DNA from 2 places in the Paenibacillus lutimineralis genome. Region 1 is predicted to be linked to the other one. Evidence: predicted binding sites of a transcription regulator. Region 1 holds the regulator's gene; the other holds the start of a gene.

Region 1 (15,781 bases):
CACATCGGAAGCATAAGTTTCGGTGTTGAAAACCGACCTTTTTGAACCATTATTTAAATTATCTTTCCACACACCAACTTGCGAACCTCATCCAGGTCCCTACAGATCGCATCAGGCTGAATCCCTGTGCTGGCAACATATTGTTCCAGATTCTGCTCGGTAGTCACGCCAGTCAGTACTAGTATCGTGCCGCAGCCAGCATTGACCCCTGCCGACATATCCGTCAACATATTATCGCCAATTACTGCGACCTCTTCATTGTGGAGGCCCAGCCGGTCGATTGCGAATTTCATCAAGATCCCCGACGGCTTACCGATCACTACCGGTTCAACGCCTGATGCCGCCTTAATCGCCGCAGCGATAGTACCCGCCCCAGGCATCAGGCCATCCTGAGATGGCAGCTGCAGATCGGGGTTAGTCAGAACATAGTGCGCACCACTCGCAATCATCCGAGCCGCTTTCGTTAATTTCTCATATGTAAAAGAACGATCGATCCCCTGAACCACCACATGAGGATCTTGCTCATCATGCTCTATTCCCGCTTCACGTAAAGCCTCCAGCAGTCCGTTCTCTCCAATCGGAGCCACTTTGCTGCCTGGATATTGCTCAGCGATGTACTGCGCCGCAGCTACGGCCGAAGTGCATACATGTTCTTCATCAGCAGGAATTCCCATTTGCTGTAAATGAGCAGCAACTTCAGCTGGTGTCCGTGAAGAATTGTTCGTAACGAACAGATAAGGAATACCAGCAGCGTGGAGATCTGATATCAATCGGTCCGCTCCAAGTATCATACGGCTTCCATGATATAAAGTTCCATCTAAATCTATAAGATAAGCCTTCCAGTCGGCTGTTAATTTGCTCATCGTTTTATCCTCCTCTGTATCAAATATCATTGTACATGGAAAACAAAAGGACAAGCAAATTTCCGAACAATTCGCTGTCAAAATAAACAGTAAATGGGCTGTGATCCTGTCAAACTATCGTGTTATCTCGTCTGGCCGCGTCGAACAAAATCGAAGTCGGATCTATCCCATTTCTTTGATTTAGCAAACTTTGCAATCGCCTGTCATATCCTGCGCTTTCCCGGAAAATAATTCATTAGAGCTATTATTTCCCACCCTATTCTTCCCCATCAGCACGTACTACCGGGTAAATCACATGCTCTCTTGCCAGCTCAGCATTCGCGAAGGTTTGCTTCGCTTCAACAAGTAATCGGTGAAGCTGTTCCTCGGATTTATATCTTGAACTGAAATGCGTAAGATAGAGCTGCTTCGCGCCTGCAGCCTTTGCCGCTTCGGCAGCCTGCTTCGCGGTGCTATGATGATAATCATAGGCTGTCTGTGCCAATTCATCGAGAAAAGTGGATTCATGAACCATAGCATCGGCTCCCTCTGACAAACTGATCACAGCCTGACACGGACGCGTATCCCCAAGGATCGTGACGATTCTGCCTTGCTTAGGACGACCAAGCACTTCATCCGGCGTTATTGTTACACCATCTGGAGCCTCAACGCTCTCCCCCCGCTTCAGCTTACCATATAGCGGACCTGGCTTAATGCCGTGACTGGCAAGTATAACAGAATCAAGCTTGCCCGGGAGGTCTTTCTCGATGACTCGATAGCCATAGCTCGCGATCCGGTGATCTAGCAGTTCGGACTCAATGCAAAAGGTCTCATCCTCGAACAATTTCCCACCCTCATGTTCGACGATATCAAGTCGGTAATCAATTCTTGATTCACTAATATTCAGTGAGGTCGTTATATATTGCTTTAACCCTGGCGGACCATATAGGGTCAACGGTGTATTTCCTCCCTGATAGGCCCTACTCGAGATAAGCCCCGGCAGTCCAAACAGATGATCACCGTGAAGATGCGTAATGAAGATCTTCTCCAACTTACTAAGTTTGAGGGGCGAGCGTAGTATTTGATGTTGTGTGCCCTCTCCGCAATCAAATAACCAGAAGCTGCGCCGTTCATCAAACAGGCGGAGTGCTAGCGATGTTACATTTCGCTCCAATGAAGGAACCCCGGCATTTGTGCCCATGAAATATAATTCCATGAATCTAACCTCCTTAAGGCTTATAGCCCTTCAAATTGCCTGAGAACCCTCCGTAGACCGGAGGGTTCTCGCTATTTAACTTAGGCTTTATCTACATTAAAGTATTGAGCCTGAGGATGAGCAAATACCATGGCAGAGACGGAAGCCTCCGGCTCCATCATAAATCCTTCAGTCAACTCAACACCGATATCCTCCGGCTTCATCAGCTCGAATAACGGGCCTTGATCCTCCAGATTTGGACATGCCGGATATCCGAAGGAGACCCTTATGCCTTGATATCTGGCTCCATGACGCTGCTTCATCGTCATATCCTGCGGGTCTGGGAAGCCCCAAATATCACGCATTATATGATGCACCCGTTCCGCAAGTCCTTCTGCAGTCTCGAGTGCAACAGCCTGTAGCGCATGCGACCGCAAGTAATCTCCACTGTCTTTCCATTTCTCAGACAATTCACGTACACCTTGTCCAGCCGTAACGACGAGGAAACCTACATAATCCATAATACCACTGTCCACAGGCTTCAGAAAATCCGCCAGACATAAATACGGTTCAACCTGTTGTCTTGGGAAGCTGAAATTTTTGAGGACTTTGCTATGATCTTCCGGATCATACACGATAATATCATTGCCTGACGATTGTGCCGGGAAGAACCGATACATCGCATTCGCCCGAATAATACCATCACGGGCAGCATGCGCTAGAATCTCGTCCACTGTCTCTTTCAATTGTACGGCCTTCGGATCGCCCTTGGCGAGCAATTGCTCTACTGAGCCACGCAATCCCAAATGATGTCCTAACAGCATTTGCATATTAATATATGGAATAATGTGCTGAATCGGATAATCTCTTAAGATGTGACGCTCCAGATCTGGTGGCTGATATACTGGCACATCCAGCGATATTTTTGAGCGTTCAACTCGGGTTAACTGTGGCAGTGGAGTCTTCTCGGCCACCTTGGAATCCGCTTCTTTCTCCACTTCCATCTCTACCCGCATCTTCTCACGCTGGTCCTTATCCATAAGCTTGTTGGCTAGATCGAGCCCATCCATCGCATCCTTGGCATAGACGACAAGCCCATTATACTCGGGACGAATCCTTGTCCGCGTGAATTTTCGTGTCAGCGCCGCTCCGCCGACCATGATCGGCACATCGATTCCCGCTCCGCGCAGGTCTTGAGCCGTAGCTACCATCTGCTGAGCCGACTTAACGAGCAGACCGGATAGTCCGATCGCATCGGCTTTCTCTTCCCGGTAAGCTTCAATAATACGCTCCGGTGGTACTTTTATGCCCAAATTCACGATTTTGTAACCGTTATTGGAGAGAATGATTTCGACCAGGTTTTTACCAATATCATGGACGTCACCCTTCACAGTAGCCAGCAGGATCTTGCCTTTGACAGATGTCTCATTCTTCTCCATGAAGTTCTCTAGAAAGGCTACTGACGCCTTCATGACCTCAGCACTCTGCAGCACCTCAGCCACGATAAGCTCATTGTTATTGAACAGACGTCCAACCTCTTCCATCCCGGCCATCAGTGGACCATTAATAACCTCAAGCGCGCTGTAACGATTCAACGCTTCCTCCAGATCGGGAATCAGACCTTCCTTCGTGCCCTCCACAACGTAAGAAGCCAGTCGCTCCTCGAGCGACAGATTCACTGCCTTCTCCTTCTTCTCTACCTTCTTGTTACGGAAAGCGGCGACAAATGCGGCCAAAGTCTCGTCATTCGTATTATAGATCAGCTCTTCAGCTAATCTACGTTCCTCCTCAGGAATCGAAGCATAACGTTCCAGCTTTTCGGTGTTCACAATCGCATAATCGAGCCCTGCCTTCGTACATTCGTACAAGAAGACGGAGTTCAGTACTTCACGTCCCGCTTCCGGCAAGCCGAAGGAGACGTTACTAATTCCAAGTACTGTATGGCAAGCAGGCAGTTCCTGCTTAATTAGACGAATACCTTCGATCGTCTCCTTAGCAGAGCCGATATATTGCTCATCCCCCGTGCCGACAGGGAACACCAATGGATCAAAAATAATATCCTCCGCAGAAAGGCCATACTTGTTCACGAGCAAATCATGCGAACGCTTGGCAACTTCCAGTTTGCCCTCCCGTGTGATCGCTTGCCCTTTCTCATCAATCGTGCCAACGACAACCGCTGCCCCATATTTATGAATAAGCGGGGTTACGGTCTCGAATTTTTCTTCACCATCTTCAAGATTAATGGAGTTAATTATCGACTTACCCTGGCAGTAGGTTAGAGCGAGATCCAGCACCTCGGGATCCGTCGTATCGATCATCAGCGGTACCTTCACCTTCTTGGCTACAAGCTCCAAGAATAGCTTCATATCCTGGGCTTCGTCGCGATCCGGGTCCTGTACACAGACGTCAATCACCTGAGCTCCATTCTTCACTTGAGCACGGGCAATCTCCGACGCCTCCTCATATTTCCCCTCTACAATAAGGCGCTTGAACTTGCGTGATCCAAGTACGTTCGTTCTCTCACCAATCATATATGGACGGTTGTCCGCTTCAACATAGACTGGATCGATACCGGATAATGCCGGCGGATGCTCGCCGCTAATCGTTCTCGGTTCGAAGTGGCTCATCTTATCGGCCATTGCAGCAATATGAGCAGGTGTCGTCCCACAGCAGCCACCTGCGATATTCAGCCAGCCTTGCTCAGCGAAGCCTGCCAGCTTCTGGGCCAGCGAATCCGGCGATTCGTGATAATTACCATTCTCATCAGGCAGTCCGGCATTTGGATAGCAGCTTATAGCTGTTCTGGCCATATCGGACAAGGTTCTGATATGATCACGCATGAATTCCGGTCCGGTAGCACAGTTGAGTCCAATCGAGATCGGCTTCAAATGCTCCAGCGAGATATAGAATGCTTCGATATTCTGTCCAGCCAGTGTCGTTCCCATCGGCTCGATGGTACCGGATATCATGAGAGGCAGTCTTATTCCGGACTTCTCATAAGCTCGGGTAATTCCGATACTCCCCGCCTTCACATTTAGCGTATCCTGCGATGTCTCAAGTAGCATTGCATCGACACCGGCCTCGATTAATGCCAGCACTTGTTCCTCATAGCTGTCTATAAGCTCGTCAAAAGTGACTCCACCTGTAACCGATAATGTCTTCGTCGTGGGGCCAAGAGCACCAACGACGTAGCGCGGATGTTCCGGTGTGCTATATTTATCAGCCGCAGCAATCGCCAGACGCGCAGCTGCCAAGTTAATCTCACGCGTTTGGTCTTGCAGCCCGTATTCAGCAAGCACTATAGAAGTAGCACCGAATGTATTCGTCTCGATTAGATCGGCTCCCGCTTCCAAGTATTGCTCATGAATGTTCTGAATCACATCCGGACGGGTGAGCACAAGCATTTCATTACAACCGTCCAGGTCTTCCCCGCCGAAATCGGCAGGAGACAGGTTCTTCTGCTGAATCATGGTGCCCATGGCCCCATCGAGGATTAATATTCGTTCTTTCATTCTGGACTCTAGACTTGGTTTACTCATGTTCAATCCCTCCCGCAAAACGTTAAGTTTTAGTGTATCAGAAGTCAGCCATTAAGAAAAGGTGCAATTACAAATCGGAAAGTACGCGCCATGACTGACCTTATCGCTGAATTTCAAGCGTCGATCCAAACGCGGCTATCACATAACCGGATGTATTTAACTCGATTAAGAATCAATTAATGAACAGGTAATCGCATCAGGGTAATGAGAATTAAAAACACGAATAAATTTTACCAGTGGATTGATAAATGTTCGTATTTATATCCACCTTGATTGAATGAGTAAAAAGCCGTCTCTACACTTCGTTCTGTCGAGCAGAACTAACGACTGAGCTTCTATTCCGCATGAAGTTCTGGACTTCGCAGTGACAAATATGCACATCAGAGGAGGACATAAAAAAAACTGCCCTTCGTAATGAAGAGCAGTTCTCTTGACATAACATTTGCATCCTAAGCCTTACTCAAGAACTGTAAATTTCTCTGATGGCATCGAATGCTGATCTCTGGCCGTAACATGGGAGATGACTTGATAGTTGCCCGCCTCTTTAAAGGTCTTCTCTAGTACGTAGGTTCCCTCTCCAGCACTCTTGACAGTTACCTTACTATGCTGATCCTCGGTATCCCCGTCCTTCCAGATCTCAAACATGACCTCTTTGGCGTCATCCACCGTCTCCCCTTGTTGCGTTACCTTGGCCTCAAAACGAACCTTCTCGCCTGCTTGAATCTCAGTCGGATTCACTTGAAGCCTCACCTGAATAGGTTCCATAGCCATGTTGTCTGTATGATTGCCGGATTTCTTATCTCCGCAACCACTAATCACGATGAGAACAAGTGCGAATAACAGAACACTCCAGCCTCTTCTTCGCATGCTATCTTCCTTTCTTCATGAATCATAACGGTGAGATCTATTAAGCTAATTCCGCAATAATCTGGTGCAATTGGGACAGATGAGAAATTTCATAATCCGGGACGATCTCATCATTTCGGGTCTTCTCATCCCGATTGATCCATACGGCATTAATGCCAACACTAAGCGCTCCGCGAATATCGGTCGTAAGCTTGTCCCCAACCATTAAGGTCTCTTCGGGCTCTGTTCCTAATTGCTCAAGCGCATGCTTGAAGATCGTGGAATCCGGTTTGCCTTTGCCGAAGCTGCCGGAGATAATGACCTTATCGAAGTAACCAGATAGCTCTGGCACTCCATCCAGCTTCTCTTGTTGCAGGGCAGGGCAGCCATTCGTTAGTAGAAGCAGCTTAACCTTCCCCTTCAACTCCTGCAGAATTTGGAATGTCTCTTCATATACATACGCACGTTCCCGGCGTTCTGCAGCAAAACCTTCTGCAAGCTCGGCGGCCAATTCATCGTTAGCAATACCGAGGGCAAGCAAGCCGCGGCGCCAAGACTCCTTACGGTAGATCGGTGCCAGTTCTTCAAGCTGACGGAATTCCGGCTGTTCCCCAGCTGAGAAGTTAGCCCATAGCCCTTCAAATGGATTTATCCCGATCATTTTCGTAAAAGAAAATGTCTCATAGGATTCATACAATTCCCTAGCTTCTCTGCGGACAGCCGCTTCCAGTTCTATCGAGTTGCAGCCCGTTACTGCTTCAGCCTTGCGACATGTCTCCTCGAAAGCCTCTTTTACGCTCCGATCATCCCAGAGCAATGTATCATCCAAATCAAAGCATACCGCTTTTATGGTCACTTCGACCACTCCTCCCTCTCCCATGCCAAATTACATCATTTGCTATGCGCTCTCTCGAAGTTTCCTACTCTCTCTCAAAGGTAACATGATGAGTGTGTGCGAACTGCTCCAGACGGTCTCCCATAGCTGCCGTATCAAACTGATTCCGAGTACGATAGAATACCCAATTCGCATCCTTAATCTTAGGCACGATCATGATTTTCTTGCGGCTGACTTTGATTTTGCTAATGTTGCCTGCTTCCAGAATTCGGTCGCGGTTATATTTGGTTGTATATATCCAATTCTTGTTAATGCGTAGATAGGGTCTTCTCATGTACAAGGTGAAGGCCAGCAGTAAGTACAGCCCGATCGTCAGCCAATAAAGCCAGGTACTCATATCCGCTGAATTACCGATCATTCCAACGGTTGAATACAATAAGGCAATAAACACTAACACTCCCGGCAGGATGATATTGCGCCCCCGGAAAATATCCCCCTCCCCTCTTGCACCAAGCGATTTCCGTGGGTTGGATGCCGTGCCTGTCGTGATCGTAGGCCCTTTCCCTTTTTGGTTCAGTCTTTTTTGATTGCGTTCTACTTTTCTGTCAAATGAACCCATATTCTGTCCTCCTCATATTAATAGCGCTATCAACATTATAAGCCTACGAAATGTCCAGCCAATCAAGCCCGACACTTGTTCGTAAGCAGCATGTTATGTATAGCCAGGCCCAAAGGGCCGGCTTACTCATCGACGATTTCGATTTGTTCTAATCTTTGACGGAAATTCGCCCGGAAATTCTCGAGATATCTCTCGCGCAGCTTAGCTCTCTCCAGAATCTCTTCTTCGGTTAACCCATCAGATTTATGTTTACGGGCCAATTCATTGATCCGTGCAACAACAGATTCTATATCCATAATTCCCTCCCCAAGTCGTTAGTCTTTTATTACAGCTCTCATCCTCATATTATAGAAGAGATTCAGATTCAAGCCGTATTTACCGCTCATGCAAAGCAGTAATTATTCATACTCTGACATGAGAAAAAGAGCTTGTCAAGGCAGTGCCGCCTTTAGTGCAAGCTCTCTTCATTATATAGTAATTTCTCTTCATCGTAAAACGGTATCGACATTCATTCCGTGGACCTACTAGAACGAACTTACAACTGATTAGTTAGGGAGAACCAGCACTTCCCCAGCTTGTATCGAACTCAAATGCTTTCCATTAGCACGCTTGATTGTATCTATATATTTTCTAATGTCTTTGCCCTGGGGTTTATGCTCAGAAGCAATCTCCCATAACGTATCACCCGGCATAACAATAACTGTCTCCAACGGTTTCTTATTAGCGTTATCAGTCGATGAGGCAAAAGCCGAGACCACTCCTGTACAGGTTAACAATAGTAGTACAAGCACCAACATCGTTCTCTTAGCTGTTCTAGAAAGATGGGCGCTCCGTCTCCCTGGCAATATAGAAGTTTTCTGAACTGGCTCCGTATAAATACTCTTATAAGTGCTATATTTAAGCATTTTCCTCACTCCAAACAAGTGTTCTTATTGCTGAAAATAATATAACACGAACACTTGTTTGATTCAATACTTTTTTCGAACATTCGTTCTCTATTTTTTTCACATCATTCGACGGCATCTATTCGGTATATATGTATGAAATGGGATCAAAAACGTATAAAGTTAGAACTTATGTTTGTACGAACGGTAGTTCTATGTTATAATTTTTCCAAACGTTACTAACTGGAGTTGATTGGTTATGTCTAAGGTGTCCAGCCGCCAGCAAGCAATCTTGGAATTTATTCGCAGCGAAGTACGAACGAAAGGATATCCACCCTCCGTCCGTGAAATTGGAGAAGCCGTTGGACTAGCCTCCAGCTCTACGGTACACGGACATCTGGATCGTCTGGAGAAGAAGGGATTCATTCGACGCGACCCTACCAAACCGAGAGCTATTGAGCTGCTTGGCGAGGAATCCGAAAGCGCCGGCCTGTTCGCCCATTCGGTAGCACGCGTTCCTGTCGTCGGTAAAGTAACAGCAGGCGTGCCGATCACGGCAACCGAGAATATAGAGGATTACTTTCCGTTGCCTAATCATTATGCGAACGATGGCGAGATTTTCATGTTGTCCGTTGTCGGCAACAGCATGATTGAAGCCGGAATCCATAATGGCGATTATGTTATCGTAAGACAACAGCAGACCGCGAACAACGGCGATATCGTCGTAGCAATGACTGAGGAAGATGAAGCCACGGTCAAGACCTTCTACAAAGAGAAGGATCATATCCGCCTTCAGCCGGAGAATCCAACCATGGAGCCCCTTCGCTTGAAGCACGTAAGCATCCTCGGCAAAGTCATCGGCCTCTTCCGGGATTTTCATTAATCTTGATTTTATACAATGGACTGCGTCTGTTCGGACGAATCCTACATAAGTTGCAGCAATCGATTATTGACGATTTAATGCTACAACGATGGATTAAAGGCATCCCTGCTGGGATGCCTTTTAAGTTGTAATTATTTTGTTATCTCCTCTTGTTCTCAAAGTCCGTATTTGACTTGTCTAATGAATTTTAATTTTAAACTCTAGGCATCCGCCCAGTTTGTTTTATAGGCTAATGCATAGAATGTCGTATACAATTTACTGGGAGGTAATTTTTTGAACAGTTATCCAATGATGTATCAAATGCCCACCATGACTAGTATGTCAAATATGCCTAATATGCCACATAAGCATCACATGCCTCAATCTATCATTGTTCATCCTGTTGATCAATGCGTTGTTGAATGTTTAATGTCCCTTAAAGGTAAAGTTGTCATTCTGGAAACTACTCGCGGCAGACTCGACGGATGTATCATCGATGTAAAACAAGACCATGTCGTACTTGAAGAAAGACATATGAAGTTTATTGTTCGCATTTGCGAAATTGTCTGGATCATGCCGGAATATTAGATAAAAGAGGGGCTAGTCGCCCCCTCTATCCAGACCTTCAAGCATACGTATATAGACTAGTCGCTTTCAAAAGGTTAATGAAAATCCAAATAACGAGATAGTAAAATTCTCCGTCCTTAGGCTTCCCAGTGGGAAGTTCTAAGGTCATTTTATGTTCCGAGCAGGTTTATAGTGTTTTTTATAGAGATACTAGTTTCTAACGCACTTGACCATTATGTTTATTATGCTATCGTATTCACTGTAAGACACTGGAAATATCGTGATATCAATACGGGGGGTTCCGTGAGAAGAAAAACGATTATTGGGTTCGTTATTCCGATGCTGATTGCTATTATGGGAAGTTCCTCCCCGGAGATTCTTATAAGAAATGAGTATTCAATATACGAGAATGGGGATTGAAATGTGGAATTCTTAGTTTTTGCTTCCAGCTTAACTGCACTGATTTTTTCGATAGTCGCTTTTGTTCGTACAATAAAGCGTAAGTAAATTGAATATTAGCACCCTTAGGTGGTTCAATATTCACGACTATAGTAGATAAGCACACAACTTTATTAATTAGGTAAATATCCGTTACCTCTCCTCCTATTATTTGCATACTTTGTTACATAGATATTAAGAGAAGAGATAGGGACCTTGAAAATATTGAAGCACTTCGTAAACATCTGACAGCCATTCTAAAATGTAATGATGACAGCAAGATAAGAAAATCTCTACCTAAACGAATCTAAGATGATCTTTCTATTAATAATAAGTTCCGCCAGCATCAAGCCAGCGGAGCCTTTTAACGACATCATCGGATTGAGCTACGGTGTTTCAGCTTTTATCGGAAACACCGTAGCCATGTAACTAAGATTAATTAGTTAAAATACAAAAGCTCTTGTAATGATAACAAGCAGAATGAAGAGCACTAAAATTGCTGCTGTTGATGTAAACAGTCCCCCGCCACAACCTACACCGCCAACTACATCGCTCATGTGTGCAACCTCCTTGTTTTTAAAGTACACATCATCCTATTCAAATTTTGATTAACAGTTTGGACATATCTACCTATCCTATAGTCTAATTATCAAAATACTTGTACAACTTTGGGAACATAACAGTAGTTATCGTCTATATAAAAGTAAAATGACTATTGATTGGCTTACCTGTATTGAGCAGACCGTTCGAGATTACATTAACTACTATAACTCGATCTGATCTAACGACTAAATAACCAGTCGCCGATAGAATATCGACGACTGGTTATTTAAACTTGCAAGGAGTTTTAATCCCTGTCCCACAAACGGGGGGCAGTCCCCATTAAACTAGTTGGCTTTTTAAATACTGCTGTTTTCGGCTTGTGCTACGGTGTTTCCACGAACGTTACCACACCCCAGTTTTTGATATTACTCGAGGTTCGTCACTAATTAAAATGTTCTTAAGATAATAACAAGGAGTATATAGAGAACCAAAATTACAGTAGTTGAAGTCCCAATTGCTCCTCCGAATCCAGGACCGCAACAACCTACACCACCAATTTCACCCATTTAAATACCTCCTCTGTTATATGGTACAGTGCATTCTATTCAAATGCCCGTTACAAAGATTAGGCATACATCACTATACGTGGCCTATTTATTAGATTCTTGTACACTCGTTATATCCTCTGTCTGGTTGTTTCGGGTTCGAAATAATACCTAGGGCAGCCAATACATAGCTGCGCATCTTTTCTCATAAATTTGGGGCATTTGTCGGCAATTAGTAGAAACTGCTTTATTCATTGTTATTTACCCAACAATAAAAAACCCCCACGCCTTACGGCGCAAGGGATTCCTCGAATTAATACAAAGTCATATATTGGTCACGTTCCCATTGGTGGACTTGCATTCTAAACATATCCCATTCGATGGCTTTCAACTCATAGAAGTGGGTCATAGCATGATCGCCGAGAGCATCAGCCATGATATCACTGCGCACTAATTCACCGATCGCTTCCTTCAAGTCTACTGGCAAGCTTGGAATACCTTCTTCGATACGCTCTTCGTCAGACATCACGTAGATGTTACGATCAACGGGTTGAACGAGCGGCAGCTTTCTCTTGATGCCATCAAGACCTGCCTTGAGCATTACTGCAAGTGCAAGGTATGGGTTAGCAGCCGGGTCAGGGTTACGGACCTCAACGCGAGTACTAATCCCGCGGGAAGCTGGAATACGAATCATCGGGCTACGGTTACTGGAAGACCAAGCTACATAGCATGGCGCTTCATAACCAGGCACGAGACGTTTATAAGAGTTCACAGTTGGGTTGGTTACAGCGGCGAAGGCGCGCGCATGGGTCAAAATACCGGCCATGTAGTGGCGAGCGTCTTGGCTCAGGCCAAGCTCATCCTTCTCATCATAGAAAGCATTTGTCTTACCCTTGAACAGGGATTGATGACAGTGCATTCCGGAACCACTCACGCCATACAATGGCTTCGGCATAAATGTAGCATGCAAGCCATGCTGACGAGCGATCGTCTTAACAACCAATTTGAAGGTTTGAATTTGGTCAGCCGCTTTAATTGCCTTCGCATATTTGAAGTCAATTTCGTGTTGGCCCGGAGCTACCTCATGGTGGGAAGCTTCGATTTCAAAGCCCATTTCTTCAAGTGTTAGCACGATCTCACGGCGGCAGTTCTCACCAAGGTCCGTCGGTGCAAGGTCGAAATAACCACCTTGGTCATTCAACTCCATAGTAGGGTTGCCCTTCTCATCCGTCTTGAACAGGAAGAATTCTGGTTCAGGTCCGACATTCATCGAAGTATAGCCCATCTCTTCGGCTTCCTTCAGGACGCGCTTCAGGATATTACGCGGGTCACCAGCGAATGGTGTGCCATCAGGCATGTACACATCACAGATTAAGCGGGCAATACGATCCTCTCTAACCCAAGGAAAGATAACCCAAGTTTCCAAATCCGGAACCAGATACATGTCAGATTCTTCGATCCGCACATAGCCTTCAATAGATGAACCGTCGAACATCATCTTGTTGTCCAACGCTTTCTCCAACTGGCTTACCGGAATTTCTACGTTCTTAATCGTTCCGAGCAGATCTGTAAATTGCAGACGGATAAAGCGGACATTCTCTTCTTTGGCGATTCGCAGAATATCTTCCTTGGTGTAACTCACGCTAACATCTCCCAACAGTTATTTTAATTTAAAGTAGCGGGATAATTCCCCCTGGATTAATGAAACCTGACCAGGACGTTGCTTCGTGAACAATTCCTGCTTCAGCATACGATAGAGCTCAGAAGTCGGTATTTCCTTGCGTTTTTCTTCAGTGTCCCGCGTCATTACAGTTGCTTCTTCAGATTCGCCATTAGCCGGAGCAATCACCTGCTTAATACCAGCAATATTAACTCCCTTATCAATCAAGGCTTTAATCTCGAGCAGACGTTCCACATCATTAAAGGAAAACAGACGTTGGTTCCCGGATGTGCGCGCGGGTACAATCAACTCATGCTGTTCGTAATAACGAATTTGCCGAGCTGTTAAATCCGTAAGCTTCATCACGATACCAATCGGAAACAAGGCCATATTTCTGCGAATTTCGTCACTCATCGCTCTCAACCTTCCAGTTTAATTATCATAAAATAATGATATGTAAGTTATTCTGACATGTCAATAGTGATGTCAGGTTTACTTACAAGAAAATTTATAGTAGATGACGATCCTTCATCGTCTGCAATGCGGTCAACAGACCGAACTTAACGTGGGAGTAGGTAAGTCCGCCCTGCATATAAGCAATATAAGGTTCACGAATCGGCGCATCCGCGGATAGCTCGAGACTTCCCCCTTGAATAAAGGTTCCTGCTGCCATAATGACTGGATGCTCATACCCCGGCATATCCCATGGCTCAGGTACAACATGCCCGTCTACTGCTGCTGCACGCTGAATGCCTTGAACAAAAGCAATTAAATGCTCCGAGCTGCTGAAGGAGATCGCTTGGATCAGATCTGTCCGCTTATCATTCCAGCGCGGCTTGCTATCAAAGCCAACTCTCTCGAATAGGGCTGCAGCCAGAATACTTCCCTTGACGGCTTGTCCTACGATCGTTGGAGCCAAGAACAACCCCTGGTAAATCCCCCGAGTCGTACCCAGCATCGCACCGACTTCTCCACCGATACCCGGCGCAGTCAGGCGATTCGCTGCCAGCTCCACAAGCTCAGCTCGTCCGCAAATATATCCGCCGGTCTCGGCCAGCCCTCCGCCAGGATTTTTTATTAGAGAGCCTGCAATCAGATCGGCCCCTACTTCTGTCGGCTCCTGCTCCTCAGTAAATTCCCCATAGCAATTATCGACAAAAACGATGCAGTTCGGGGACAATGACTTCACACGCTTCACCATCTCACCAATTTGCTCTACGGTGAACGAATCTCTCCAATCATATCCGCGCGAACGCTGGATACCGATCACCTTCGTCTGGGGTGTTAGTTTATCGGCCACCGTACCCCAGTCGACCGTTCCGTCAGCCAGCAATGCCACATCATCATACGTGATTCCAAAATCCTGTAAAGAACCCGTTCCATCACCAGGCTTGCCGATCACCTTATGTAGCGTATCATATGGCTTGCCAGTTATATAGAGCAGCTCATCTCCCGGACGCAGCACGCCAAAAAGCGCTGTAGAGATTGTATGCGTACCGGAAGCAAAATGCGGGCGCACCAGCGCCGCCTCTGCGCCGAACACATCTGCGTAGACGAGGTCCAGTACTTCACGCCCTCGGTCATTATAAGCATAGCCGGTCGAACCTGCGAAATGAAAATCACTCACATGATGCTTCTGAAAAGCTTCAATCACTTTGAACTGATTCCTGTCCACAATACGATCGATTACACGGAACTGCTGTTCAGCTTGACGCTCTGCCTCTTCCATCCTAGTTACTATGTCTTCTGAAAATACCGCCATCCCACTTTTCTCTCCCTTATTCCCTTACAATCTCGCTGTAAATAATTTGAAAAGTTGAACCTGATGATGCAGTCGGTAGACCGCTCCAACATGAATGCAGAAACGGTCGCTCACTGCGTTAACCATAGGTTCAACTTCTTCTCTGCTTAACACTGGAAATACCTAAACTTCTATTTTAAAACGACTTCCTCGGTATAAAGATTGCAGCTTGCACGAATGAACACTCAGCCAATTACTTATCAAGCTTCAAGTCCTCGGTACGAATCGTCATTAACTCCAATTTACCGGGCGAACCACCGCTATATTGATTCAGAATACGCACAGCCTGATGGCGAATCGAACGCTCAATGACATTACGGACATGTCTGGCATTGCTGAACACATGCTCGCCTTCCATCTTCTCACGCAGCAGATGCTGCTTCAATTTGACAATCGCCTGTGGCATCAGAATATAGTCGCGCTCCTTGGCCATTCCTTCCGCGATCTGGATCAACTGATCGATCGTATAGTCTGGAAACTCCATCACAATCGGGAAGCGTGAAGGCAATCCCGGATTGGTGTCCAAGAAGAAATCCATCTCGTCGCAATACCCCGCAAGGATCAAGATGAACTGGTTCTTCGAATCTTCCATTGCTTTTACCAAC
Region 2 (15,781 bases), 1.3 Mb from region 1:
CGATGAAGCATTAGGAGGTAAGAAACCGGCGTTTGTCGGGAATCCTGTATTTAATTACGAGGAGATTTTGCCCCGTAAGCTATCGACGGAGAAATATACAACCTATGTGAAGATCGCGGAAGGCTGTGACAATAACTGTACCTTCTGCAGCATTCCAATTATGCGTGGAGCATTCCGCAGCCGCTCTATAGAGTCTGTTATTGCGGAAGTTACTGCGCTTGCGGCTCAGGGAGTGAAGGAGATCAGCTTGATTGCCCAGGACTCGACGAACTACGGGACCGACCTATACGATGGAGAGTATAAGTTGGCGGAACTGATCAATAAGGTGAGTGAGGTACCAGGCATTGAATGGGTCAGACTGCATTATGCGTATCCGGGCTTCTTCACGGATGAACTAATCGAGATGATGGCATCTAATCCTAAGGTCTGCAAATACATCGACATGCCGCTGCAGCATAGTGAGGATACAGTATTGAAGCGTATGCGGAGACCGGGCCGAAATCGTGATACACGTGAGTTAATCGCCAAGATCCGCTCGCGAATTCCAGGCGTGGCACTGCGTACTTCGTTGATCGTAGGCTTTCCAGGGGAGACGGAAGAAGATTTTGAACGGTTATGCGATTTTGTTAGAGAGATTAAATTTGATCGCCTAGGCGTCTTTACTTACTCCAAGGAGGACGATACTCCTGCTTCACGTCTACCGAACCAAATCGACGAGGAAGTCAAGGAGTGGCGGGCGAATACGCTTATGGAAATTCAGCGTCAGGTGTCCAATGAGAACAACGGAAAATATGTTGGACAGGTGCTGGACGTATTGATCGAGAGCTATGATGGACGCAGTGACGTGTTTGTCGGCCGATCACAGTATGACGCACCGGAAATTGACGGAGATGTCTATGTCTCGAATTGCAAAGTCGATATTGGTGAGATTATTCCAGTACGGATTACTCATGCATATGAATATGATATGTCCGGGGAGGGTGTACTTTGAATCTGCCCAATCGTATCACTTTAGCGCGTATTTTCATGATTCCGCTGATGTTAGTGTTCTTGCTGTTCGATTTTGAGTGGTGGTCTCATGAATTGACTCTGGGGAGCTATTCACTGTCTGTGAATCATCTGATTGCCGCAATTCTGTTCATTATTGCCGCGAGCACAGATGGTATCGATGGTCATATTGCTCGTAAACGCAATCTCGTCACTAATCTTGGTAAGCTACTTGATCCTCTTGCTGACAAGCTGCTTGTAGCGGCTGCGTTAATATCGCTCGTAGCCCTCGATAAGGTGAACGGATGGGTGGTCGTTATTATTATCAGCCGTGAGTTCGCAGTCACGGGTTTGCGTGAGATCGCTTTGCTAGAAGGTTCGGTGATTGCTGCCAGCAATTGGGGTAAAGCGAAGACAATTACGCAGATTATTGCAATCTCTGCCTTGCTGCTTAACAATTTCCCGTTTGAATGGATCGGATTTCCGTTTGCGGACATTATGATTTGGCTTGCGACAATCATTACGGTGTATTCCGGAGTTGATTATTTTGTCAAGAACAAGCATGTACTGAACTTCTCAAAAATGTGATCGTTAATGGAAACGTTGTTGGGGTTATAATACCTCTTATCCAATTGGAGAAAGATACAACATCGAGAACGTAGCTTAGTTATAGCTATGTGTTCAAGTACTCTTTGAACAATCTCTAAAAGGGAGAAATGACTTGAATGAAAGCGGAAATTGTTGCCGTAGGAACGGAACTGTTGCTGGGACAAATCGTCAATTCCAATGCCCAATATTTGTCTCAGGAGCTGGCCTCGCTAGGGATTGATGTCTATTTCCAGACAGTAGTGGGCGATAATACATCCCGGCTTAAGCAAGCGATTCAGCTAGCCGCAGGGCGGGCGGACGTATTGATCTTTACTGGGGGTCTCGGTCCCACTCAGGATGATCTAACGAAGGATGTAGTGGCCGAAGTGCTGGACAGATCATTACATATCGACCGGATGGCAATGGATAATATAGAACGGTTCTTCAAGGACCGGAACGTACCGATGACGGAAAATAATCGTAGGCAGGCTCTGTCCATAGACGGAGCAACTCCGCTGGCCAATGAAACGGGTCTTGCTGTCGGAAATGCCATCGCTGAGGGCGGGAAATCTTATATTTTACTACCTGGGCCGCCTAACGAGATGAAGCCGATGTTCAAACAACAGGTTAAACCTTGGATTATGCAGCATGTGTTGACGAATGAATCTCCGATCTATTCACGGATGCTCAAATTCGCTGGTATCGGTGAATCAGCGCTGGAGACGAAGCTGCTTGATCTGATCGAGAGTCAAACCGATCCTACCATAGCTCCTTATGCCAAGGAGAGCGAAGTTACGATTCGCATCTCGACGAAGGCGAACAGCCAGAGCGCGGCTTCGAGCAAACTGGATGTGATGGAGGAGCAGATTGCTTCTCGCTTGTCGGAGCATTTCTATGCGAATGAGGATGTGCCGATCGAGAAGACCATCGTTGATATGATGACGGAGCAGGGCCTTACCGTTAGTTGTGCGGAGAGCTGCACAGGAGGCATGCTGATGCAGACGATCACGACGATCCCTGGCAGCGCCACTGTCTTCCTCGGCGGTATCGTCTGCTATTCCAATGCAATGAAAGAGAAGCTGCTTAACGTACCTCATGATCTGTTAGAGGGCGAGAACGCGCCCGGAGCCGTTAGCGCTGAGACAGCGAAGGTGCTAGCCGAACAAGTACGGATGATCGTGGATACCGATTTCGGCCTCGCCGTTACCGGTGTAGCTGGCCCCGCCTATTCCGAGCGCAAGCCGGTAGGTCTGGTCTATATCGCGATCTCTCGCCGCGATGGCGATACCGAGGTGCACGAACTCCATCTTAAAGGCAACCGCAACACCATCCGCCTGCGCTCCACCAAGACGGTTCTCTACCATCTCTGGAAGCAGCTTAAACGGAACGAGAACCAAGCCGGCAAATAAACATTGCCCGATTCCTAAATATTGGATATAATCGAATTACGGAAGAACCGTAGCCAAACTTGCTTCAAGTTGCTGCTACGGTTCTTTTTTTGCGTGATTATTAAGGGGAGAGGAGGCTTTAGATCGCTGCTGGGCTGAGTGGAGAACGAAGGTGATCGTTAAAGATGTGGCGAATGTAGCACATTGACATAAGTAATATTGGTTTGGTTTGGGTTAGGACAGAGAAATGAACCGGGTACGTCCATTAGGTGCAGGTAGTTACAGTCGGAAAAAACTGCAAAAATGCAGTTATTTACACCGTTCAGCCCAACGGAATAAGGAAAGCCTGCATTAATGCAGTTATTTTCCCAATTCCAGCTCCATTACAGGAAAAACAGACGAAAAGCCTGCATTTTTGCAGGAATTTATTTTGAACAGGGCATTTTCGAATAAAAAGCCTGGATATTTGCATCTTTTTATGTCTATGCCAGCTAATTAGTGTTTTGGAGTACCGCACACCGCCCAAAGTAGAGCCGATTCCCAAAGGGAGAGCGCCGGTCAAGTTCTCGCAGTAACTCATAAGTGTATTCAATTGCAATGGAAGTACTGCATAGCGCCGAAGTAGAGCGATTCCCGAAGGGAGAGCGTCGGCCAAGCTCTCGTAGTAACTCATAAGCATATTCAAGAAAGTGAGATAAGCGAAGCCGCGATCGCCACTATGGTAGCAACGCACGCCGCCCAAGGAGAGCGATTCCCGAAGGGAGAGCGTCGATCAAGTTCTCGTAGTAACTCATAAGCGTATTCAAGGAAGTGAGTGAGGCGAAGCCACGAACAACACAATGGAGTACCGCACAGCGCCGAAGTAGAGCGATTCCCGAAGGGAGAGCGCCATTAGCACTCCAACATAGCACCCAAGAGCAGGAGCTGGAAAAGTAAAGAGTGCCCGTAGGGAGGAAAGCGCTGATCGCAGGCAGCATACCCGGGTGCGCCGAAAGCAGCAGAACTCCCCAGCCAAGGCAACTAAGTAGATCCAAAAGTAAGACGTACCCGAAGGGGGAAAAGCGTTCCACGTGCCAAAGTAGAGCTCTCCCCAAAGGGGAGAGCGGCTAGGGAGCGCCTAAGCCTATCCTACCCGTTAGTCCAGTTTGCAGGAGTCCAGAGGGCGGCAGGCCCTTTGGAGCCCTCCCTTACGGTAAGGGAGGGTTTGGGTGGGTTGAGATACCGAATGTATGTTCGAAAAAATGCTTGGCAAACGTTTCAAAACAAGGTACAATTGTTGTATAAAAGAAATCGACTTTCTTATTTAACTAATTTGTTTTTAATCAAATTTGTGTAAATTTCTAATCAATGAGAAGGATGTGAGCTGATTGTCAGACCGCCGTGCTGCGCTGGAAATGGCGCTTCGTCAAATAGAAAAACAATTCGGAAAAGGTTCGATCATGAAGTTGGGAGAATCCACACATATGCAGGTGGAAATTGTACCCAGTGGATCGATAGCATTGGATATCGCGCTTGGAACCGGGGGGTTGCCTCGTGGAAGAATTATTGAAGTATACGGACCGGAATCTTCTGGTAAGACGACGGTAGCTTTGCATGCAATTGCGGAAGTTCAGAAGATCGGTGGACAAGCTGCATTTATCGATGCGGAACATGCGCTTGACCCTTCTTATGCAAGCAAGCTAGGTGTAAATATTGATGAGTTACTATTGTCCCAGCCGGACACAGGTGAGCAGGCACTGGAAATCGCCGAAGCGCTTGTTCGTAGCGGTGCGGTAGACGTTATTGTTATAGACTCTGTAGCAGCATTGGTACCTAAGGCTGAGATCGAAGGGGAGATGGGTGACTCTCATGTCGGCTTGCAGGCTCGTCTGATGTCCCAGGCACTACGTAAATTGTCAGGTGCAATCAGTAAATCCAAGACGATTGCCATCTTCATTAACCAGCTTCGTGAGAAAGTGGGCGTAATGTTCGGTAATCCGGAGACAACTCCAGGTGGACGAGCACTCAAGTTCTACTCGACAGTTCGGCTTGATGTTCGCCGGGTAGAGACGATCAAGATGGGTAATGATATGGTCGGTAACCGGACTCGAATCAAAGTTGTGAAGAATAAGGTAGCTCCGCCGTTCAAACAGGCTGAGATTGATATTATGTATGGTGAAGGGATCTCCAAGGAAGGCAGCATTATCGATATCGGCGTTGAGCAGGATATTGTTGATAAGAGCGGCGCTTGGTACTCTTTCGCTGGCGAGCGACTCGGTCAGGGACGTGAGAATGCGAAGCAGTATTTGAAAGAGCATCCGGAGATTTCAAATACGATTGAGCAGAAGATCCGCGAGAACAGCAACCTGACGACTACAGTCGCACCACCGTCTGAGAGCGATCAAGAGAAAGATGCTAAAGAAGAGCAGGCACTTTTCGAAGAAGAATAATAATGATTTGGGAGCGCTCTGCCGCCAGTAATAACTGGTTCGGACAGGGCGCTCTTGTCTAATAAAGGAGCGTAAACCTGGTGGAGCAACGATTTGGGAAGCATAGATCCAAACCGTATACAGGAGCGGGCAAGGATAGTGAGAAGGACGAAATTATCGACATTTCTGATCCCGGCTCATGGGAGAATCGCCGTTCATATAAGGATGAAGAGCAGGAACGGGGAGCGGCAAGCCCGGTGGAAGCAGAGGGCAATGATCTGTCTGTTTTCCCTGAGGATGAAGAGCTGACCATTACATCGGTGCAGTTGCTGAAATCGCCAAAATTCCGATATCGCATTTACTTCGGCCCTTTCCAGGTGGAAGTGCATGAAGATGTTATGGTCAAGTATCGCATGATGAAGGGCGCCGTATTTACCAAACATGAATTGGAAGAGATCGTTATTGCCGACGAACGGCAACGGGGATATGGAGAAGCATTGAAGTATCTCAGCCGCAAACCGCGGACTTCCTTTGAAATCGCTACTCGACTTAAGGAGAAGGGGTGGAGCGAGGAGACGATTAGTGAAGTGATCGAACGGTTGATCCAGGAGCGTTGGATTAATGACGCCGCATACGCCCAGGAATGGGCAGGACAACGTCTTCGCAGTCGTGGGAAGGGTAAGGCATGGATCAGATATGAACTTCGTCAGAAGGGCATTTCCAAGCCTCTGATTGAAGAGGCACTTGGGCAGGTCAGTGAAGACGATGAGTATGACAGCGCCATGCAGCTCGCGCAGCGTAAATGGCGGACTACGTCCGGAGAGACGGCGGACAAGAAGCGTAAGATAGGCGCATTCTTGATGCGGAGGGGCTTCTCCGGCCAGCTCGCTGGTAAGGTACTCCGTGAGCTGATTCAAAAAGATGGTATAGAAGACAGGGATGAGTGGGAAGACTTATAGATTCATAGTGGTATAGAGAGACAAAGATTGTACAATCATGTCCTTTGCTTGACAATTTCTTTCATTAAATAATAAAATGGTCATGAATCTATATCATGTGGATCCTTATTCCTTCCAAATGATGGATCTAACTAGATTCTATTCGCAATCATGGGGCCAAGATTCCGGCATTTTAACGGAATATTCATGCTGATTTGGCGTGATAGCCTGTCTGAATCGGCAAGAAATCGATTCTTTGTATGATGATGAATGAAAAATGAAAACTAACAAGCATCCCAGGGAATGCCTTGGAGGAAACAGCGGGGAGGTGAACAGATGCCCACATCAATCTGGATCATTCTCGTTGCCGTCGCCGCTTTATTCTTTGGGTTCGGGATCGGATATTTTATTCGCAAATCTCTTGCAGAGGCTAAAATTTCCAGTGCGGAACAAGCTGCAAGTCAAATTTTGGAAAGTGCAAAAAAAGACGCAGAAGCACTGAAAAAGGAAACGGTTCTGGAAGCTAAAGACGAAATTCATAAACTGAGAACCGAGGCTGATAAAGACATTCGTGAACGTCGGAATGAAATTCAACGACAAGAAAGACGATTGTTGCAAAAAGAAGAGTCGCTGGATAAAAAAATTGAATCACTGGAACGTAAAGAAGAACAAGTAGCTGGCAAAGAGAAGAGAATTGAAGAAACCCAGCAACAGATCGACCTGCTCTATAAGAGTCAGGTTCAGGAACTTGAGCGTATTTCCAATTTGAGCATGGAAGACGCCCGCACGATCATTCTTAATAATGTCGAGCAGGAAGTTCGCCATGAAACGGCTCAAATGATTAAAGACATTGAGTTGCAGGCGAAGGAAGAGGCCGATAAGAAATCACGTGAAATCATTACGCTAGCGATTCAGCGTTGCGCTGCTGATCACGTTGCTGAGACGACTGTCTCGGTAGTTGCTCTTCCGAATGAAGAGATGAAGGGTCGGATTATCGGACGTGAAGGCCGTAACATCAGAGCACTGGAGACGTTGACCGGTATTGACTTGATTATCGATGATACGCCGGAAGCGGTCATCCTGTCAGGCTTTGATCCAATCCGTCGTGAAATTGCCCGCACAGCGCTGGAGAAACTGGTAGCTGACGGACGAATTCACCCAGCACGGATCGAAGAGATGGTTGAGAAATCACGTCGTGAAGTGGACGAAAGAATTCGTGAATACGGTGAACAAGCGACATTTGAGGTTGGTGTTCACGCGCTGCACCCGGATTTAATCAAGATTTTGGGTCGTCTCAAGTTCCGGACAAGCTATGGTCAGAACGTGCTGAAGCACTCGATGGAAGTAGCTTACTTGGCCGGGCTTATGGCCGCCGAGTTAGGCGAGGATATTGCGCTCGCCAAACGTGCCGGATTGTTGCATGACATCGGGAAAGCGCTGGATCATGAAGTGGAAGGATCTCATGTCGAAATCGGCGTGGAACTGGCGAAGAAGTATAAGGAACATCCGGTTGTTATCAACAGTATCGCTTCCCACCACGGAGATTGTGAAGCTACTTCGGTTATCGCTATGCTGGTTGGTGCGGCCGATGCATTGTCGGCAGCTAGACCTGGCGCTCGGCGTGAAACGTTGGAAACCTATATCCGTCGTTTGGAGAAACTGGAAGAGATCTCAGAATCGTTCGAAGGTGTGGAGAAGTCGTTCGCAATTCAGGCAGGCCGCGAGGTTCGTGTTATGGTGCAGCCTGAGAAGATCGATGATGCCGAAGCGTTCCGTCTGGCTCGTGACATTACGAAGAAGATTGAGAGTGAACTGGATTATCCGGGTCACATCAAGGTTACGGTCATTCGTGAGACGAGAGCGGTTGAATATGCGAAGTAAAGGTTATGCTGATGAAGTGGCCCCTCGTGGGCCGCTTTTTCATTGAAAGCTCTATATAGAAGTTCAATCGGCCCACTTTCGTTAAGCAAACTTCTCATCAGCACTCATGGATGAGTGGCCACGATGTATAGATAGGTCTATGAAATTTCTAACGAAATTACAGATCGTTATTTCCTTGAAAACAGTGGCAAAAAAAATCTAACGATACGTCATATCGTTATTCAGGAGAAATCCCTGCTTTTAACCACTCATTTGCAAAAATAGCGATACCCAGTTTCGTTAAAAATTCCAGGAGCCCGATTTGGGCCAAATAACGATACCCAGTTTCGTTAAAATTTCCAGAGCCCATTATGGGCTGAATAGCGATATCTAGTTTCGTTAGAGGTTCTACTAAGAAACAGCGGTGTAAGGAATGGAGGAGAGACATCATTAAACTTTTATTTATAGGAGATATTGTTGGCAGTACAGGTCGGAAAGCAGTGCGGGAATCACTTCCTCGCTTAAAATCTAAATATAACCCTCATGTTATTATCGCGAATGGGGAGAATGCGGCATCTGGGCGCGGAATTACGGAGAAGATTGCTAAGGAATTTTTTGATCAAGGCATTCACGGCTTGACGATGGGTAATCATACTTGGGATAACAAGGAGATATTCGACTTTATTGACCGTGAGCCGCGGATGATTCGTCCGGCTAACTTCCCGCCAGGGACACCTGGGATTGGTCATACCGTCATTAAGGGGAATGGCAAGGAACTGGCTGTGGTCAACCTGATGGGCCGCACGTTCCTACCGGCGATCGATGATCCGTTCCGAGCTGCGGATGATATTATTGCTGAGTTGTCTAAGAAGCATAAATGCATTATGGTTGATTTCCACGCCGAAGCGACATCGGAGAAGATTGCTATGGGCTGGTATTTAGACGGTAGAGCTTCCTTCGTCGTAGGTACACATACGCATGTGCAGAGCAATGACGATATTATTTTGCCGCAGGGTACCGCTTATTTGACGGATTCCGGCATGGTTGGATCACGTGAAGGGGTGCTTGGTATGGAGCGTTCGGCGGTTATTCGCAAGTTCACGACGCAGTTGCCGGTCCGATTCCAGGTATGTGAAGGAAAATGGCATTTCCACGCTGTGTTCGTCGAGATCGACGAGGCCACCGGCAAAGCGAAAAAGATCGAGAAAATAAGAATGCTTGAGGATGAATGGTTCATGGAATAGCTGACAAGAGATACCGCTATAAGTGGAGCTCAAAAAGATCGGTTTTCTTATCAAAAGCGGACTTTTTGTACTACCTCTAAGGCACCTCCCAAAAAAGAAGGAATTATTTTGCTACTCACGAATATCTTCTAAGTAGTGGAGTCAAACCATTATTCCCAGGGAGGTACTTACCATGGAAGTATTAAAAGTTTCAGCAAAATCCAATCCCAACTCCGTTGCCGGTGCTCTAGCTGGAGTTCTAAGAGAGCGTGGTGCTGCTGAACTTCAGGCTATTGGAGCGGGTGCACTTAACCAGGCCATCAAGGCGGTAGCCATAGCCCGGGGATTCGTTGCACCAAGCGGCGTAGATCTGATATGCATTCCGGCTTTTACGGATATTGTGATTGATGGTGAGGATCGTACAGCGATCAAGCTCATAGTTGAACCTAGATAAGGTCTATTAGAGATGTAGGTGAACCTGTTTACTCATGAGTAGACAGGTTTTTTTGCTTTTTGGATTAGAAATGAATATTAATAAGTAAGATCTAAAATATACTGGAAAATAGAGCGATGAAGGAGGGGGACGTATTGAAAATTGTTGACTTCCATTGTGACGTGCTTAGCAAAATACAGCTGGACCGTAGTCTGGACTTCAAATGTGATAATGGGCTTGATGTTAATTTAGAGCGTATGAAGCAAGGAGAGGTACAGCTGCAATGCTTTGCTATTTTCCTGTCGGAGAAATTAGGCCCGCCGGGCATTGAACATATCATGGAGCAGCTTGACCTATATCAGGAGCGCATTGCATCCGAAGGTATCGGGCTCATTAGAAATACTGCGGATTTGGAACGTGTTATAGCCTCAGGAGAGAAGGCCGGCATGCTCTCTATTGAAGGAGCGGATGGCCTGGAGGGAGATTTGTTCTATTTACGGCTCTGTTATGAACGGGGAGTGCGCTTTCTCGGCATTACCTGGAATTATGCGAATTGGGCTGCGGATGGTGTGATGGAGCTGCGGAATGGCGGCTTCACTCGTAAGGGGCTTGAGCTGGTGCAGGCCTGCCATGAACTAGGAATTACACTAGATGTATCTCATTTATCTCAAAAGGGCTTCTGGGAGCTAATAGAGCTGTCTGAGAGTGCGAAGCGTCCTTTTATCGCCTCTCATTCTAATGCCTATCATATTTGCGCCCATGCTCGGAATTTGCATGATGAACAAATCAGAGCGATAATAGATAGCGGCGGTCGGATTGGTGTGACATTTGTGCCTTGGTTTGTAAAAGATAGCACGGTGGTACACAGTGAGGATCTTCTACCGCATCTCGATCATATTTGCCAGCTTGGCGGCGAAAAGCATATTATGTTCGGCTCCGATTTCGACGGAATTGATACCCATATCGATGATTTACGGCATGCAGGGGATTACTACAAATGGGTTGAGACCCTTCTCAAACACTATCCAGAAGAGCTTGTAAAGGGCTGGATGTCCGGCAATGCACTGGAATTTTTGCGAATGTGGCTACCACAGGGTAAGTAAGCGCTTTAATTAATCCAATTACGAGATCGTTATGATCGAAAACAACTATATGAAAAAGGGTGGAAAACGCTTGCTTTTTATATGACTTCGACATAAAATTGACATGACTCTGAAACAGAATGTTCACAAGTGTTGCAGAAAATTGTGACAGTTAACACATCTGCGTTCTGAGAGGGCTATTATTATTTTAATTTTATATCTTTTATAGTGCGATACGATTAAAGGGGTGGGCGATCTTGATTAGTCAATTGTCTTGGAAGATCGGTGGACAGCAAGGCGAAGGGGTTGAAAGTACGGACCGGATTTTTTCGACAGCCTTGAATAGACTTGGGTATTATTTGTACGGATACCGTCATTTTTCCTCGCGTATTAAAGGTGGTCATACGAACAACAAAATCCGGATTAGTACCAAGCCGATTCGAGCTATTTCCGACGACTTGGACATCTTAGTCGCTTTTGACCAAGAAAGTATCGATTTGAATGCGCATGAGCTATGCAGCGGTGGAGTCATTGTTGCAGATGCCAAGTTTAATCCGTCTGTTCCTGAAGGAATCGATGTGAAGCTATTCCCTGTTCCAATTACGAGCATTGCTGAGGAACTGGGCACTTCGCTCATGAAGAATATGGTTGCTTCAGGCGCTTCTTGGGCCCTCTTGGGGCTACCGCTTGAAGTATTCAACAAAGCGGTTGAAGAGGAATTTGGCCGTAAGGGTCAAGCTATTGTGGACAAAAATATCGAAGCGGTGAAACGCGGTGCCGATTTTGTACTGGAGCTCGCCGGGGGACCTCTTGATAACTTCAAGCTGGAACCCGCTGACGGTAAGCAGAAGTTGTTCATGATCGGTAACGATGCGATCGGGCTCGGTGCGCTTACGGCAGGCTGCCGAATCATGAGTGCTTATCCGATTACACCGGCTTCTGAAATTATGGAATATTTGATTAAGAAATTGCCTAAGTTTGGCGGTACTGTCGTTCAGACAGAGGATGAAATCGCGGCCATTACGATGGCTATCGGTTCGAACTATGCTGGTGTACGCTCTATGACTGCTTCAGCGGGCCCAGGCTTGTCGCTGATGATGGAAGCGATCGGACTTGCTGGTATGACCGAGACGCCGGTCGTTATCGTCGATACGCAGCGCGGCGGCCCTAGTACCGGGCTTCCAACAAAGCAGGAGCAGAGCGATATCAATGCCTTGATCTACGGAACGCATGGCGAAATTCCGAAGATCGTCATTGCACCGAGCTCAATCGAGGAATGCTTCTATGATACCGTTGAAGCGTTCAATCTGGCCGAAAAGTATCAGGTTCCGGTTATCGTGGCTACTGACCTGCAACTATCCTTGGGCAAGCAGTCCTGTGAAATGCTTGATTATAACAAGATTCAAATCGAACGCGGTTATATCGTGAAGGATATTCCGGAACGTGAAGATAAGAGTATGTTCAACCGTTATGCGGTTACGGACAATGGTATTTCTCCTCGGGTGTTGCCTGGTGAGAAGAATGGCATTCACCATGTTACTGGTGTAGAGCATGATGAAGCCGGACGTCCATCGGAGTCGACGGTCAACCGGAAGAAAATGATGGATAAACGTCTGCGCAAGCTGGACGAAATGCAGATTACGAACCCGATTCATCTGCATTCCCCACATGCCGAGCCCGATCTTCTGATCGTAGGCATGGGCTCAACAGGTGGAACAATCGATCAAGCTCGTCTTCGCCTGAATGGTGAAGGAGTGACATCGAACCATATGACGGTACGCCAAATGCATCCATTCCCTACGGAATTAATCCTTCCGGAAATTCAGAAGGCGAAGAAAGTTCTCGTATTTGAGAATAATGCGACAGGTCAATTGGCGAACCTGATGAAGCTGCATTGCGGCAACCATGATAAAATTCTGAATGCATTGAAATATGATGGCAGTCCGTTCTTGCCTTCGGAAGTATTCGAAGAATGCGCAAAGGCCGCCGGCTATAAACCGCACGAGGAGTTGGTACAAAATGGCAACCTTTAAGGAGTTCCGTAACAATATCAAACCTAACTGGTGTCCAGGTTGTGGAGATTTTTCAGTGCAGGCCGCGATTCAGCGCGCTGCAGCGAATGTGGGACTCGAACCGGAAAGTTTGGCTGTAATCTCAGGAATCGGCTGTTCCGGACGGATCTCTGGTTACATTAACGCGTATGGTCTCCACGGCATTCATGGCCGTGCACTTCCCATCGCACAAGGCGTGAAGCTGGCTAACCGTGATCTAACGGTTATCGCTTCCGGCGGTGACGGTGATGGCTTCGCGATCGGTATCGGGCATACGATCCATGCGATCCGAAGGAATATTAATATGACTTACATTGTTATGGATAACCAAATTTATGGTCTGACGAAGGGGCAAACTTCACCGCGTAGTAGTGAGGGCTTCAAGACGAAGAGTACACCGGAAGGCTCGATTGAATCGACGCTTTCTCCACTCGAGCTGGCGATTTCGGCCGGGGCGACTTTTGTGGCTCAATCATTCTCCAGCGATCTGAAGCAACTGACTTCCTTGATCGAACAAGGTATCCAGCATGAAGGCTTCTCGTTAATCAACGTATTCAGCCCGTGCGTAACCTTTAACAAGGTGAACACATACGATTGGTTCAAAGAACATATTACAAATCTCGACACAATGCCGGATTATGATCCTAGCAACCGCACGCTGGCAATGACAACGTTGATGGATACAGGCAGCATGATCACTGGTCTGATCTATCAGAACAAAAATAAGAAGTGCTATGAGGATCTGGTTCATGGCTTTAAGCCAGAGCCGCTTGTGAATCAGTCGCTGGCATTAAGCGAGACTGAGTTTGACAATCTTGTTGCAGAATTCAGATAATTGGCAAAAAGATGTTCGTATTTTACGGACATCTTTTTCTTTTTACGTGAAAAAGGTGTATAATAGGGGGCGATATAGAAACGTCACACCCGTGATAGAGAAAAAACGAGGAGTGTTTACAAAATGAGCAAGACTGTACCTGTCGGCGTATCAGCACGTCATATTCACTTAACTCAAGAGCATATTGAAGCTTTGTTTGGACAAGGTTATCAGCTTACTGAATTCAAGCCGTTGTCCCAACCAGGACAATTCGCGTCTAACGAGACAGTAGCTGTCGTTGGACCGAAAGGCCAGTTTGACAAAGTTCGTATTCTGGGACCTGCTCGTCCAGCATCCCAATTGGAAATTTCCCGTACGGATTCCTTCGCAATCGGCGTTAAGGCTCCAGTTCGTGAATCTGGTAAGATTGATGGAACACCTGGTATTAAAGTAGTGGGTCCTGCTGGCGAAGTTGAGCTAGAGCAAGGCGTAATCGTAGCAGCCCGTCATATCCACTTCCATACTTCCGATGCTGAGAAATGGGGCATCAAGGATAAAGAATTGCTGAAGGTTCGCTTTGGTGGAGAACGCGGTATGATTATGGAAAATGTTATCGCGCGTGTATCGGATTCCTTCGCACTTGATATGCATATCGATACGGATGAAGCGAATGCTGCTGGCGCCAAGAATGGCGATACTGCAGAAATCGTAGATTAATCATCAGTTATTAATAGACAAGGGTCTCGCCTGATCGTACAGATCAGCGAGACCCTTTATTAATTTGCGGGGAGACTTCTGAAGGTTTGAATTAATTACTTTCGATCGCTACAGCATGAGCGATACATGGAATGCTCTCCCCTTGCTGGTAGGATAGGGGGGAGAGGAGAGCGCCGGTAGCAACGACAAGCAATCGCTTCAGCTCTCCGCGCTTCATACGGTTCAGCAGATGGCCGTAAGTCACAACAGCGGAGCAGGCACAGCCGCTCGCCCCTGCCTGTACATTCTGCTTGTCATAGTTATAGATCATCATTCCGCAGTCCTGATAGTTCGTCTGATCGATTGGGAAGTTGTGGCGCTTGAACAGTTCTTTGGCGATCTCATAGCCAACTTTAGATAGGTCGCCAGTGACGATCAGATCATAATAGGAGGGCTCAATCTGCATATCGCGGAAGTGAGCCTGGATGGTGTCGACCGCCGCCGGTGCCATCGCTGCGCCCATATTAAAGGGGTCAGTGATTCCCATATCGATAACGCGGCCAATCGTCGCCGACGTAACTTTTGGACCGCTACCTTCCAGCGACAGCACAGCTGATCCCGAGCCGGTGACTGTATATTGCGCGGTTGGCGGCTTCTGCGAGCCGTATTCAGTTGGATATCTGAACTGCTTCTCCACACTGGCATTGTGGCTGCAGGTTCCGGCAAGTGCATGCTTGGCACCGTTGTAGTTCACAATATATGCAGCCAAGGCAAGACTCTCCATCGATGTGGAGCAGGCGCCAAATACACCCAGATAAGGGATGTTGAGCGTCCGAGCTGCGAAGCTACTGCTAATAATTTGGTTCATCAAATCGCCGCCGAAGTAGAACTGAATTTGCTCCTTCGTAAGCCCAGCCTTCTCAATGGCTTTGCTGGCAGACTCTTCAAGCAAAGTTTTCTCCGCTTTTTCCCAACTCTCTTGCCCTAGGTACAGATCGGCATGGATCGTATCGAAGTCATTAGCCAGAGGCCCCTGTCCTTCGAAAGGCCCGACGATTGTGGCGCTACTTATAATGGCTGGCTTATTCTCGAACACCCAGCTTTGATGGCCCTGTAACATGATTAGTGACCTCCTCCAGCAAAATCAGGAATGAAGATGGCATAGAATAAACCAATGATGAACGCGGCAAAGGTACCGAATACGATGACGGAACCTGCAAGCTTGAACATGCCGGCACCAACCCCGAGAACTATTCCTTCTGCGCGATGTTCAAGTGCTGCCGAGGTCATTGAGTTGGCAAATCCGGTGACTG

The links. Region 1 encodes LexA, which represses DNA repair genes until DNA is damaged. Its sites were predicted from a motif close to CGAACATATGTTCG; they were not measured.
Region 2: recA (recombinase RecA) is a predicted target of LexA. The motif match lies at 4,186-4,199, and genes of this name have one in related genera.

Annotation. Positions count from the first base shown of each region.
Region 1 covers NZ_CP034346.1:2,647,138-2,662,918, reverse strand. The annotation lists gene EI981_RS11285 (TIGR01457 family HAD-type hydrolase) at 54-863, opposite strand; gene rnz (ribonuclease Z) at 1,120-2,058, opposite strand; gene metH (methionine synthase) at 2,139-5,576, opposite strand; gene EI981_RS11270 (FixH family protein) at 6,033-6,443, opposite strand; gene EI981_RS11265 (HAD family hydrolase) at 6,484-7,278, opposite strand; gene EI981_RS11260 (hypothetical protein) at 7,343-7,876, opposite strand; gene EI981_RS11255 (DUF896 domain-containing protein) at 7,999-8,172, opposite strand; gene EI981_RS11250 (LysM peptidoglycan-binding domain-containing protein) at 8,422-8,781, opposite strand; gene lexA (transcriptional repressor LexA) at 9,020-9,643, shown strand; gene EI981_RS11240 (DUF2642 domain-containing protein) at 9,917-10,210, shown strand; gene EI981_RS29545 (YjcZ family sporulation protein) at 11,071-11,184, opposite strand; gene EI981_RS29540 (YjcZ family sporulation protein) at 11,617-11,736, opposite strand; gene glnA (type I glutamate--ammonia ligase) at 12,029-13,357, opposite strand; gene EI981_RS11230 (MerR family transcriptional regulator) at 13,376-13,789, opposite strand; gene EI981_RS11225 (methionine gamma-lyase family protein) at 13,884-15,137, opposite strand; gene EI981_RS11220 (AAA family ATPase) at 15,370-15,781, opposite strand, start outside.
Region 2 covers NZ_CP034346.1:3,945,799-3,961,579, reverse strand. The annotation lists gene rimO (30S ribosomal protein S12 methylthiotransferase RimO) at 1-991, shown strand, start outside; gene pgsA (CDP-diacylglycerol--glycerol-3-phosphate 3-phosphatidyltransferase) at 988-1,575, shown strand; gene EI981_RS17440 (competence/damage-inducible protein A) at 1,713-2,984, shown strand; gene EI981_RS29065 (hypothetical protein) at 3,680-3,997, opposite strand; gene recA (recombinase RecA) at 4,331-5,392, shown strand; gene EI981_RS17430 (regulatory protein RecX) at 5,473-6,330, shown strand; gene rny (ribonuclease Y) at 6,646-8,190, shown strand; gene EI981_RS17420 (TIGR00282 family metallophosphoesterase) at 8,619-9,413, shown strand; gene EI981_RS17415 (stage V sporulation protein S) at 9,586-9,846, shown strand; gene EI981_RS17410 (dipeptidase) at 9,981-10,928, shown strand; gene EI981_RS17405 (2-oxoacid:acceptor oxidoreductase subunit alpha) at 11,165-12,940, shown strand; gene EI981_RS17400 (2-oxoacid:ferredoxin oxidoreductase subunit beta) at 12,927-13,793, shown strand; gene pduL (phosphate propanoyltransferase) at 13,917-14,489, shown strand; gene spoVAD (stage V sporulation protein AD) at 14,581-15,588, opposite strand; gene spoVAC (stage V sporulation protein AC) at 15,591-15,781, opposite strand, start outside.